Linked DNA regions of Actinocatenispora sera. The protein of the gene in region 2 binds, or shares a complex with, the protein of the main gene of each other region. Links are inferred from orthologs where the notes say so. Each region holds a gene or a part of one and is shown on either strand. Other genes may lie near its edges.

Evidence for each region. Proteins that work in one complex are often made in the same cells at the same time.
Region 1: rpmA (region 2) and rpmE share a complex: the UniProt entries of both Bacillus subtilis proteins name them as parts of the 50S ribosomal subunit. The link is inferred for Actinocatenispora sera from one-to-one orthologs.

Annotation. Positions count from the first base shown.
Region 1 is NZ_AP023354.1:4,076,075-4,082,357, reverse strand. The notes cover bases 1,824-4,814. They hold rpmE (50S ribosomal protein L31), read right to left. Parts: upstream 3,441-4,814; coding sequence 3,207-3,440; downstream 1,824-3,206. Other genes in these bases: Asera_RS19425 (PadR family transcriptional regulator), read right to left, coding at 4,712-4,814; Asera_RS19430 (hypothetical protein), read right to left, coding at 3,654-4,715; prfA (peptide chain release factor 1), read right to left, coding at 1,994-3,085. Also shown: prmC (peptide chain release factor N(5)-glutamine methyltransferase), read right to left, coding at 1-202; Asera_RS19445 (GGDEF domain-containing protein), read left to right, coding at 293-1,822; more of Asera_RS19425, read right to left, coding at 4,815-5,047; Asera_RS19420 (phosphodiester glycosidase family protein), read right to left, coding at 5,139-6,283. UniProt on the Bacillus subtilis protein: Binds the 23S rRNA. While neither of the L31 paralogs is essential, this protein seems to function as the main L31 protein.
Region 2 is NZ_AP023354.1:3,342,488-3,348,606, reverse strand. Bases 1-2,827 are described here. They hold rpmA (50S ribosomal protein L27), read right to left. Parts: upstream 1,630-2,827; coding sequence 1,372-1,629; downstream 1-1,371. Other genes in these bases: Asera_RS16090 (Rne/Rng family ribonuclease), read right to left, coding at 2,309-2,827; rplU (50S ribosomal protein L21), read right to left, coding at 1,639-1,965; obgE (GTPase ObgE), read right to left, coding at 1-1,259. In the rest of the region: more of Asera_RS16090, read right to left, coding at 2,828-5,212; Asera_RS16085 (TIGR03936 family radical SAM-associated protein), read right to left, coding at 5,337-6,119. UniProt on the Bacillus subtilis protein: Plays a role in sporulation at high temperatures.

The sequences.
Region 1 (6,283 bases), 730 kb from region 2 along the record:
GCGCGTCGATCTTGTCCCGATCGGTCCGGTCCACCCCGTCCAGCAGCACCAGCCGGCCCCGCGACACCCCCAGCACGTGCGCCGCGAGCAGCTCGGCGTCCACCCGCGGACTGGCCACGCCGGCGGCCGCGAGAAGTCGGGCAGCGCTGGCCAGAACGACCCTTGCTGGCGTACGGTCTGGCGTATCCGGAGCGCTACCGATCCGGTCTTCTCGTTGCACGCATCCATCATCCACGCCGGACCGCGCCGGGCCGTGCGGCAGGTCGGATGGACAGCCGGGGGAGGTCGCAGCGTGGCATGGCCGAGTGCCGGCTTGGCGGCGCGGGCCGACGACTATCGAGACGAGGTGCGCCGGCTCATCCGAGCCGGCCGATCCGACGAGGCGGAACGCCTCGTCGACCGCGTGCTCGGCGAGTCGCGTGACACCCGGACGTTGGCGTACGCGATCCTCGCCAAGATCGGCTGCCTGATCAACCTCGGCCGGTACAACGAGTGCCCGGCGGCGCTGGACCGGGCGTTCGAGCTGATCCGCGACTACCCCGAACCGAGCCACCTGGGCGAGCTGCACGCGCACGCCGCGTACGTGGCCTACCTGGGCGGTTCGCTGGATCGCTGCGTGACCCATCTGGTGCGCAGCTCCCGCTCGCTGGGCCTGGTGAGCCGACCGGTACCGGAGGCGGCGGACGCCTGGATCGACCTCGCCACCACGTACTCGCTGATCGGGTTCCACGGGCACGCCCTCGGCGCGGTCGACCGGGGCCGGCGGATGGCGGCGGCCGCCGGGCTGCCCGGCGCCGAGTACGTGATCCCGGAGGTACGGGTGCGGCTCGCGGTGTCGCTGGACCACCGCGGCGACGCGGAGGGCTGCATCCGGATCCTGCGCGACGTGCTCGGCCAGCTACCCGGCGCGCCGCAGCAGGCGCAGGCCCAGCTGCCCGAGATGGACCGGCCCTACGTCGGTTACGCGCTCGCGCGGCTCACCGCGTTCGGCGAACCCGCGCCGATGCCGGCGTACCCGTGGCTCGGCGAGCCGCGCAGCCACGACCCGCTGGTGGGTGACCTGCGCGCGCTCGGCGCGGTCTGCCTGGACATCGCCGACGGCCGGCCGGAACAGGCGGTGACCCGGCTGGAGCGGATCAGCGTGGACGCCCGCACCCTCGGCGCCTCGGAGCCGCCGCGACTGCGCGCCCTCGCGTACGCGGCGGCCGGCGACCACGCCGCCGCGCACCAGGCCGACCGGGAGGCGTTCCGGCTCACCGCGCAGGCCATCGACCGGCTGCGCGACCTGTTCATCGACGGGGTCGAAGCCCGGCTGGACCACGACGATCTGCGGGCCACCGTCGCCCGCTACGCCGACGAGGCGCTCACCGACCCGCTCACCGGCCTGCCGAACCGGCGGCACCTGGAGCAGCACGTCGCCGCGATGGCCGACCGCAGCGAGCGCGGCGTGATCGGGGTGCTCGACCTCGACTCGTTCAAGGCGGTCAACACCGTGCACGGCCACCTCACCGGCGACGCGGTACTGCAACGTGCCGCCGGGCTGCTCGCCCGGGTGATGCGCCGCGGCGACTTCGTCGCCCGCTACGGCGGGGACGAGTTCGTGGTGGTGTTGCCCGGCGCGCAGCTGCCCGAGGCGTACGAGGTGGGCAACCGGGTGATCGGCACGTTCGGCACCGAGGACTGGGACGCCCTGGTGCCCGGCACCCCGATCACCGTCAGCATCGGCTGGGCCGAGCTCGACCTGCGCTCCGGCGTCCAGAACGGCTTCGAACTGGCCGACCGCGCCATGTACGCCGCCAAGCACGCCGCCCGCGCCTCGTGACCCCGGCCCCCTCAAGTTGATCAAGGGATGCCGACGTCGATCGTTGATCAAGGGATGCCGACGTCGATCAAGGGAATCGGGCACATCGCGGCAGGACCCGATGACCGGATCCCTTGATCAACGTTCGGATCCCTTGATCAACGTTCGCGGCCGGGGCGGGCGGGGGCGCCCCTAACGTCGGAGTTCGGTTCCTGTCAGGCGGGCGGCGCGGTCGGCTTCGGCGAGGGCGTCGAGGACTGCGTCCAGGTCGCCGTCGAGTACCTGGTCGAGGTTGTAGGCGGTGAAGCCGATGCGGTGGTCGGTGATCCGGCTCTGCGGGAAGTTGTAGGTGCGGATCCGCTCCGACCGGTCTACGGTACGCACCTGCGAGCGCCGGGCGTCGGATGCGGCGGCGTCGGCCTCCTCCTGCGCGGCGGCGAGCAGCCGGGCCCGCAGGATGCGCAGCGCCTGCTCCTTGTTCTGCAGCTGCGACTTCTCGTTCTGGCAGGACACCACGATGCCGGTCGGCAGGTGCGTGATGCGCACCGCGGAGTCGGTGGTGTTGACCGACTGGCCACCCGGCCCGGACGAGCGGTACACGTCGATGCGCAGGTCGTTCGGGTCGATCGTGACGTCGACGTCCTCGGCCTCGGGCAGTACCAGCACGCCGGCCGCCGAGGTGTGGATGCGGCCCTGCGACTCGGTCACCGGTACCCGCTGGACCCGGTGCACGCCGCCCTCGAACTTCAGCCGCGCCCAGACACCGATGCCGCCCTCGGGGATGCCCTTGGTCTTGATCGCGACCGACAGGTCCTTGTAACCGCCCAGGTCGGTCTCCTCGGCGTCGATGACCTCGGCGACCCAGCCGTGCCGCTCCGCATACCGCAGGTACATCCGGAGCAGGTCGCCGGCGAACAGCGCCGACTCGTCGCCGCCCTCCCCCGCCTTGATCTCCAGGATGACGTCCTTGCCGTCGTTGGGGTCGCGCGGCGCGAGCAGCTCGGCCAGCCGCTCCTCCAGCTTGGGGATCACCGTGGTCAGCGCGTCGACCTCGGGCGCGAACGACGCGTCCTCGGTGGCGAGCTCGGTGGCCGCGGACAGGTCGGCACGGGCGGTGTCCAGCTCGCCGGCGGTGCGCACGATCGGGCCCAGCTCGGCGTAGCGGCGGCCCACCCGGCGCGCCTCGTTGGCGTCGGCGTGCAACGCGGGATCGGCCAGCCGCTGCTCCAGCTGCTGGTACTCGTCGCGCAGCTCACCGAGCCGGTCACCACCGGGCGTGTCCATCGCCATCGCTCCCCTTCACCGTCACGCGGACCGGGGCCGGGTCGACCGACCCCGTGGACAGACGAAACGGCGCCCACCGCCCGATCCGTCACGGATCGGGCGGCGAGCGCCGTCGTGGTCGCTACTTGCCGGCCTTGGCCTGCGCGGCGCGGGCCTTGGCGTACTTCTGCTGGAACTTGGCGACCCGGCCGCCGGTGTCCAGAATGCGCTGCTTGCCGGTGTAGAACGGGTGGCAGGCGTTGCACGTCTCGACGTGAATCGAGCCGCCCGACGCGGTGCTGCGCGTGGTGAACGAGTTGCCGCAGGAACAGGTCACCTCGGTTGCCTGGTACTGCGGGTGAATGCCACTCTTCATGGGGGTCCTCTCCAGGTAGGTCGCCGGGTCGCCAGGCGCCTGTCGCCACGGCGTGAACCGGAACCTCAAACGGGCCGTCGTACCAGTGTGGCACGTGCTCCCACAACCACACCGCCTGGGTAACGCCCCCACCCCGCCACTTATGCCCGCCCGTACCGGACACTTCCTGGACGGCGCCACGATGCCGGACCGCCGCCCGGTGACGCCGAGGCGTCACGACCGCCAGTCGCGGCCCGAGCCCGCCGGCCGACCGTCAGGTAGCGGCTCCGCGGCACCGCCGGATGCCCGCTCCGCTTCGACCATCCGACCGAGCAGGACGAGCCGAACCACCCGTTCCACCACGGTCAGGACGATCAGCGCGAGACCGAACGACACCAGCGCGGCCACCCCGGCCGCGACGGCAGCCCACGCCGGCCGCACCGCGTCGACCAGCAGGTGTCCCTGGCCGGCAGGGCCGAGCAGGACGCGGACCGCGGCCCCCGGTACGAGCAGCACGGCGATCCGGGCCGCGACCGCGAACCCGAGCCGCCGCGCCGCGACCAGCCAGGTCACCAGCCCCAGCGCGGCCGCCCCGAGCGCCGTCAGGCTCAGCGGATCGATCCCGATCGGCGCGATCCAGAACCACTCGAACGGCAGCGGCCGGCGGGCGAGCTGCACGAGTCCGGGGGTGACAGCCACGGCGACCCCGAGGGCGACGCCGAGGAGGCGGTGCGGCGGCACGGGGGAAGGCCGGATCGCCACGGCGACAGTGGCGGTGGCGCCGAACACGACGAGGTACCAGCCGGAGATCGACAGCCGTTCGGCGATCCCCTCATCGAGCAGCATGCCCGCTGCACCGGCGACAGTCAGCGCGCCCGCCACGGCGGTGGCCGGCGCTCGCCGGCCGCCGAGCGACAGCGCTACGACCGCGAGCCAGGCCAGGGAGCCGGCAGCGGACGTCAGCAGCGTGGACCGCCAGCCAAGCGGGCCGCCCACCGCCGTTGCAGCCAGCCCGAGCACCGGCACCGCACGAGCCGCGAGCAGCAGGCAGACCAGCTTCGCGGCGAGCGGCGCGGCGCGGCGCCAGGCGTCGCCGGCGAGCCAGCGGCGGGCGGTGCGTAGCCGGACGGTGGCGGCGCCGAGCAGGAGGTCGGCAATGGTGGCGACCGATGGGCGGTCGCGGCCCGGTGCGGTGTCGGCGAGCAGGACGGTGACCATCTCGTCCTCGTACTCGCGGCGGTGGGCGGGCGGGTAGAGGGCGAGCAGCCGGCGGTAGCGCCGCTCCAGCGGGGTCATGCGGTGCCACCCGCGAACCGGCCGAGGCGGCGGGCGGCGGCGGTGGCGTGCCGGCGCATCCGGGCCGCGTCCGCGGCGAGGCGGCGGGCGCCCTCGGCGGTGATCCGGTAGTACCGGCGCAACCGGGTCTGCACGACCTCCTCGCGGTCGACCTCGATCAGGCCGTCGGCGCGCAGCCGGTCGAGCGCCGCGTACAGGGTGCCGGCGCGCAGCCGGACCGAGCCGGCGGAGATGTGGTCGACCTCCTCGATCACCGCGTAGCCGTGCCGGGGCTCGTCGGCCAGCGCGGTCAGGATCAGGAACGTCGGTTCGCGCAGCGGCGGCTCGCTCATGCTGGCACTATATACCGGTAGGCGATATATATCGGGTGCCGGACGCGCCGGAGGGCCGGAGTGGTGGCTCCGGCCCTCCGGCGTGTTGCGGTCAGGCGACGGTGATGGTCACCGTGTCGCGGACGCCGTTGACATCCACGGTGAGCGTGGCCGTACCGCGGCGCAGCCCGGTCAGCGTGCCGGACACCGGGTCGTACGCGACGACGTCGCTCCCGCCGCGCCGGTCACCGAACCGGACACCGCGGGAGGCGGACCAGTCGGCGCTGACCGGGTACGCCACCGGCACGGTGTTGTCCTGCTGGGTCAGCGACGCCGAGGCGGTCCCGGTCTTGCCCACCGCGAGGTGGTCCGGCGCGGTGAGCGTGACGGTGTCGGTCTGCGGCCGGATCCGGGCGGCGAGCCAGTCGGACGGCCCGGCGCCGTACGGGTCGGCCCGCCGCTGCGCCTGCTCGTGCGCGGAGACCGGGTTCACCCCGAACTCGGTCCAGCCGATGAACCCGCCCTGGTCCGCCGGCGCCGCCGGGTTCTTGCCCGAGTTGCCGTTGATCAGGTAGGGCACGCCGTCGACGTGGGAGGCGTGGAACACGCCGACGTGGCCGCCGACGAAGCCGACGCCCTTGCCGGTACGGCGGCCGAAGTCGGCCAGCCAGGACTCGACCAGCGCCGCCTCCTTGCGGTCGGACAGCTGGCTGCCCTGCTGCGGCAGCGGGTCCCGCGGGGGTACGTGCTCGACCAGCACCACCGACGACACGGAGCGGTCGGTGGCCGCCGCATCCAACTGCTGGCGCAGCAGCTCGATCTGGTCGAACCCACCGGTACGGATGCCCAGGCTGGAGGTGTCCAGGGTGATGAACCGGGTGCCCGTGTGGTCGAACACCTGCTGCGCCGGGCCGAACTCGGCGGTGAAGTCGGCGATCTTGCCGCCCATCACCTCGTGGTTGCCCGGTACGTAGTACCAGGGCACGGCGTCGCCGAGCTCCTCGGTGAGCACCTGGTGGGCGAACGCCAGATCCGCCGGCGAACCCTCGTCGACCAGGTCACCGTCGATGATCAGGAAGTCCGGCTTGGCCGCCTTGATCTCGCGCAGCGTGCGGCGGGCCGAGGCGACGATCGCCGAATCCGGGTCGCGGGCGACGAACTGCGCGTCGGACATCACCGCGAACCGCCAGTGCCGGCCGGCGAGCGTACCGTCCTGGATCACCACGGGGTCGCGCACAGTCGGCGGGGCCGAGGTGT
Region 2 (6,119 bases):
ATCGCACCGATCCGCACCGGTGCGCCGGGCTGCGCGCCGGCCTTCGCCAGCGCCTCCTCCACCCCCAGCCGCGCCAGCCGGTCGGCCAGGTAGCCGATCGCCTCGTTGTTGGAGAAGTCGGTCTGCCGCACCCAGCGCTCCGGCCGCGGTCCGGTCACCACGTACACCCCATCGGGGTCGACGGCCACCTCGAAGTGGCTCTCGTCCACCGCCGCCGGGCGCAGCACGATGCGGGTCGGCTCGGTCGGCGGGTGCTCCGCGCGGTACCGCCGGACGGCGTCGGCCAGCGCGAACGTGAACCGCCGCAGCCCCTCCCGGGTCACCGCGGACAGCTCGAAGATCGGCCAGCCGCGCTCGGCCAGGTCGGCGGCGACGATCTCGGCCAGCTCCCGCCCGTGCGGCACGTCCAGCTTGTTCAGCACCACGATGCGCGGCCGGTCGGTGAGCCCGCCGTACGCGGCGAGTTCGGCCTCGATCGCGTCGATGTCGCTGGCCGGGTCCCGGCCCGGCTCCTCGGTCGCCAGGTCCACCACGTGCACCAGCACCGCACACCGCTCGATGTGGCGCAGGAAGTCCAGGCCGAGGCCCTTGCCGGTGGCGGCGCCCGGGATCAGCCCCGGTACGTCGGCGATGGTGAACGTGACCTCGCCCGCGCGCACCACCCCGAGGTTGGGCTGCAGCGTGGTGAACGGGTAGTCGGCGATCTTCGGCCGGGCCGCGGACAGCACCGAGATCAGCGACGACTTGCCGGCGCTGGGGAAGCCGACCAGGCCGACGTCGGCGACGCTCTTGAGCTCCACCACCACGTCGGAGGCGTCGCCCGGCTCGCCCAGCTCTGCGAACCCGGGCGCCTTGCGCCGCGAGTTCGCCAGCGCCGCGTTGCCCCGCCCGCCGCGACCGCCGTGCGCGATCACGATGCTGGTACCGGTACCGACCAGGTCGGCGATCACCTCACCGTCGGCGGTCAGCACCACGGTGCCGTCCGGTACCCGGACCCGCAGGTCCTCGCCCTGCGCGCCGTCCCGGTTCGAGCCCTGGCCGGGCTTGCCGTTCGCAGCCTTCAGGTGCGGTCGGTAGTGGAAGTCCAACAGGGTGTGTACGCCCGCGTCGACCTCCAGGATCACATCGCCGCCGCGGCCTCCGTTGCCGCCGTCCGGGCCGCCCAGCGGCTTGAACTTCTCCCGGTGGATCGACATGCAGCCGTGGCCACCGTTACCGGCCTGTACGTGCAGTACGGCCCGATCCACGAACGTGGTCACCGCCGACCTCCCTCACCCCGCACCGGCGTGCGCCGGTCACGGCGTACCCAGGGCGCGAAACACAGAACGGGCGGGCCGGTGTCCGGCCCGCCCGCGAACGTCTCGATCGATGCTACTGCTGCACCGGAACGATGCTGATCACCCGGCGACCGCGCTTGCGGCCGAACTCGACGTTGCCGGCGCTGAGCGCGAACAGCGTGTCGTCCTTGCCCCGGCCGACCAGGTCACCCGGGTGGAACTTGGTGCCACGCTGGCGAATGATGATCTCGCCGGCGTTCACCAGCTGACCACCGAAGCGCTTCACGCCGAGCCGCTGAGCGTTGGAGTCGCGGCCGTTGCGCGAACTCGACGCACCCTTCTTGTGTGCCATCTCGGCGCCCTACTTCCCGCTCTCGATGCCGGTCACCTTCACCTGGGTCAGCGGCTGGCGGTGACCCTGGCGCTTGTGGTAGCCGGTCTTGTTCTTGAACTTGTGGATCTTGATCTTGGGGCCCTTGGTGTGGGCGACCAGCTCGCCGGTGACCTCGACCTCGGCCAGCGTGGCCGGGTCGGTGGTGACCGTGGTGGCGTCACCCTCGCCGTCGACGAGCAGCACCGTGGGCAGCGTCACCGTGTCGCCGGGCTCACCCTGGAGCTTCTCGACCTCGATCACGTCGCCCTCGGCGACCTTGTACTGCTTGCCGCCGGTCTTGACGATCGCGTACATCGGACGCAGGTCTCCTTCAGTGGTTCAGTGTCACGGTGTCACCGCAAGCTCGGTGCTCCCGCAGTGTGGTGTTGCTGCGTGGCGTGGTGGTGCTGCGCCGCATGGCGGCGCCGCGCTGTCCGGCCCACAAGCGAGCCGCGACCGCGGCCACCACCTGCGAGATCCAGCGTCCTCGGTGCGAGCTCGGGGCAGCCAAGACCCTGGCGCACGAGGCACCGCCGGTAAGGGTACGGCATCGGGTGCCCGCCGCCCACACCGGCCACCCCGCCCGGAACCCACCGTCTCCTCTGGCGCCGGTACGAGTCGGCGGGAGACGGAACGCGGTCCCGATCCCGCCGATCGCTCAGCTGTCCGCGGTGACCGGTTCGGCCTCGGCCACCTTGCGCCGCCGGGTACCTGCCCGCTTGCGCCGGTTCGGGGTCTCGGCCGGCCCGGCGTCCGGGGCTGGCCCGTCCGCCGCCTCGACCGCGGCCGACCCGCTGCCGCTGTCGGCTGCGACCGGCTGCTCCGCCGTCGCGTCCGCGCCGGCCTGCTGGTCGACGGACTCCTCGGCCACCGTGTCCGACTTGTTCTTGTCGGCGCTCTCAAGCTTGTCCTTGTCGGACTTGTCCTTGCGGCGGCGCTTGCCCTCACCGGTCCGCTTGCCCTCGTCGGCGGGCTGCTGCTTCGCCGAGTCCGACCCGCCACCCTTGCCGGCGTGCTTGGCCGGCTCCAGGTGGATGATCACGCCGCGGCCCTTGCAGTGCTCGCAGGTCTCGCTGAACGCGTCGATCAGCGGCTGGCCGACCCGCTTGCGGGTCATCTGCACCAGCCCCAGCGAGGTGATCTCGGTGACCTGGTGCTTGGTCCGGTCCCGGCCGAGGCACTCGGTCAACCGGCGCAACACCAGCTCCCGGTTGCTCTCCAGCACCATGTCGATGAAGTCGATGACGATGATGCCGCCGACGTCCCGCAGCCGCAGCTGGCGAACGATCTCCTCGGCCGCCTCCAGGTTGTTGCGGGTGACCGTCTCTTCCAGGTTGCCGCCGGAGCCGATGAACTTGCCGGTGTTGACATCGATCACGGTCATCGCCTCGGTGCGGTCGATGACCAGCGATCCGCCGCTGGGCAGGTACACCTTGCGGTCGAGCGCCTTCAACAGCTGCTCGTCGATGCGCAGCTCGGTGAACACGTCCTTGCTGCCGGTGTGCTGGCTCAGCCGCTCGACCAGGTCCGGCGAGACGTGCTCGACGTACTCGTGCACCATCTCCCAGGCGTCCGAGCCGGCGACCACCAGCTCCTTGAAGTCCTCGTTGAACAGGTCGCGGACGACCCGGATCACCAGGTCCGGCTCCTCGTACAGCAGGGACGGTGCGGAGGCGGACGTCGACTTCTTCTCGATCGTCTCCCACAGCGCCTGCAGCCGCGTCACGTCGCGGGACAGCTCGTCCTCGCTGGCGCCCTCCGCGGCGGTGCGGACGATCACGCCGGCGTGCTCGGGCACCAGCCGCTTCAGCGCGTCCCGCAGCCGCTTGCGCTCGGTGTCCGGCAGCTTGCGGCTGATCCCGGACGCGTGCCCGCCCGGCACGTACACCAGGTGGCGGCCGGACAGGGTGACGTGGCTGGTCAGCCGGGCACCCTTGTGCCCGATCGGATCCTTGGTGACCTGCACCAGCACGCTGTCGCCGGGCTTCAGCGCCCGCTCGATCGCGCGGGTGCGGCCCTCCAGGCCGGCGGAGTCCCAGTTGACCTCGCCGGCGTAGAGCACCGCGTTGCGGCCCCGGCCGATGTCGATGAACGCCGCCTCCATGCTGGGCAGGACGTTCTGCACCTTGCCGAGGTAGACGTTGCCGATCATGGTGTTGCTGGTCGACTGGGACACGTAGTGCTCGACCAGCACGCCGTCTTCCAGCACGGCGATCTGGGTGCGGTCGCCGAGCTGGCGCACCACCATGCTGCGGTCGACCGCCTCGCGCCGGGCCAGGAACTCCGACTCGGACAGGATCGGCGGCCGGGTACGGCGCTGCTCGCGGCCGTCGCGCCGGCGCTGCCGCTTGGCCTCCAGCCGGGTCGAGCCCGACACGCCCTGTACCTCGTCCACCGCCCTGCGCGGCTCGCGGACCTTGACCACGGTGTTCGGCGGGTCGTCCGGGGACGGCTCGGTGTCACCCGCGGCGCCCCGGCGACGCCGGCGACGCCGGCGGCGGCCACCCTCGGCCGACTCCTCACCGGCATCGGCCTCGGCGGACTCGCCGGCTTCGTCGGCCGCGCCGGACTCGGTCTCGGCGGCCTCGGCCTCCTCCGCCGCGCCCTTGCCGCGACCGCGACCGCGCCGGCCGCGACGCCGACGGTGCTTCCCGTCGCCGTCGTCCAGGCCGTCCTCGTCCGCCTCGGCGGCCGGTTCGGCCTGCTCCGGCTCGGCCTGCTCGGCCGGCTCGGCCTGCTGCTTCCGGCGCCCGCGGGACCGCTCCGGCGCCGGTTCGGCGGTCTCGGCCGCCGGCTCCGCCTGGTCCTCCGGCGCGTTCGTCGGCGTGGTCGCCGGGACCGCCGCGTCGGGCGCCACGAACAGCACCGGCGCCGCGACCCGCCGGCGCCGGCGGGTGGTGGGTCGCTCCGGTTCGGCCGGCTGCTCCGCGGCCGGTTCGGCCGTCGAGTCCCCGGCCGGCTCGGCCGGCTTTTCGGTCGCCGCGGGCCCGGCCGACGTGTCGGCCTCGCTGGCTGCGGTCGCCCGGCGGCGGCTGGCCCGCTTGCGCGGCGCCGGCGCCTCCTCGGCGCCGGCTGCGGCCTCGGCCGGTGCGGGCTCTGCCGGTGCGGGCTCGGCAGCCGGTGCCGCCGCCTTCTTCCGGGTACGGGTCCGGCGCGGCGCCGGCTCGCCGGCGTCGTCGCCGCGTCCCGCGTCGTCCGGACCGCTGCCGCGGGCGCTCGCGCTGATCGCGACGGCCTCGTCGGTCGCGCTGGTCGCGGGGGCGGCCGCCGGCCGGGTGGCGCGGCGACCGCGCGGCTTCGTCGCCGGCGCCGCCTCGGCGGGCCCGGCGGCGGTGTCGGTGCCGCGGGACGGGATGCCGGGGTCGGCGTGGGCGGGCGGTTCGGTGGCCGCCGCGCCGGTCGTCGCCGGTTCCAGCGGCTTGGGTGGCCCCGCGGATCGGGTGGCCCGCCGGCGGGTCCGGCTCGCGGCCGGCGCGGCGGGGCTGTCTGCGGTGGGCCGGTCGGCGTCGGACGCGGCGTCCTGCACTGCGTCCGTGCTGCCTGTCGGCTCGTTGTCGAGCATCCGGGCGTTCTCCAGTTCTACCGCCCCCGGGCGCGAGAGCGCAGCCACGCGGGGGTGGTCCACAGGTCGAGCGGCTCTGCCGAGCCACCCGAAGTCTGCCTACCCGGGCCGTGCGGCCCGGCCGTCAGGTCGACGGGGTTCCGCTGACTGCCCTGTCCGCACCGACGACCACGAGCGGATCGGTGATCTCGCCGTGCCCGGTGAGCGTGCCCTGCGCCAACCTGATCACCTTCGGTGGGACCGGCGGCGCCAACTCGGCCACCACGCGCAGGCCGGCCAGGACGTCATCGGGCCGTACGGACGGGGTTACGTGCCGTACGACTAGATCGAGTATGGCACACGGACCGGCCGCGCCCCCGGCGGCCGGCTCCGGCGTGGTGTTGCCCACCTCACCAGGCTGACCACCCGCGTCGGGGCCACGCTCGGTGACCGCCATGCGTACCACCGGCGAGCGCGCGTCCATCGTGCGGCGGCCGGACTTGGTCATCCGCTCGACCAGGACCTCGTCCGCGGCGAGGAACGCGGCCACCGCCGCCTCGGCAGCCGAGTCGGTCACCTCGGGCAGTCGGATCTGCCAGTGCGAACCGGTGAGCCGGTCGGCGAAGTCGGACGTGCGGGCCTCGACCGCCTCCAGGATGTCCAGGCCGGGCGGCAGCGCCGCGTCCAGCGCGGTGCGCAGCCAGTCCGGCTCGACCGGCGCCTGCAGGCCGACCTCGAAGTACTCGGCCTCGCTCGCCACGCCGGTCGGCGCGGCGGAGGCGTACGAGATCTTCGGGTGCGGGCTGAACCCGGACGAATAGGCGATCGGTACCGCCGCGCGACGCATGGCCCGCTCCAGTGCGCGGGCAAAGTCGCGGTGCGAGGTGAACGCGAGGCGGCCCCGCTTGGCGTACCGGATGCGGATCTT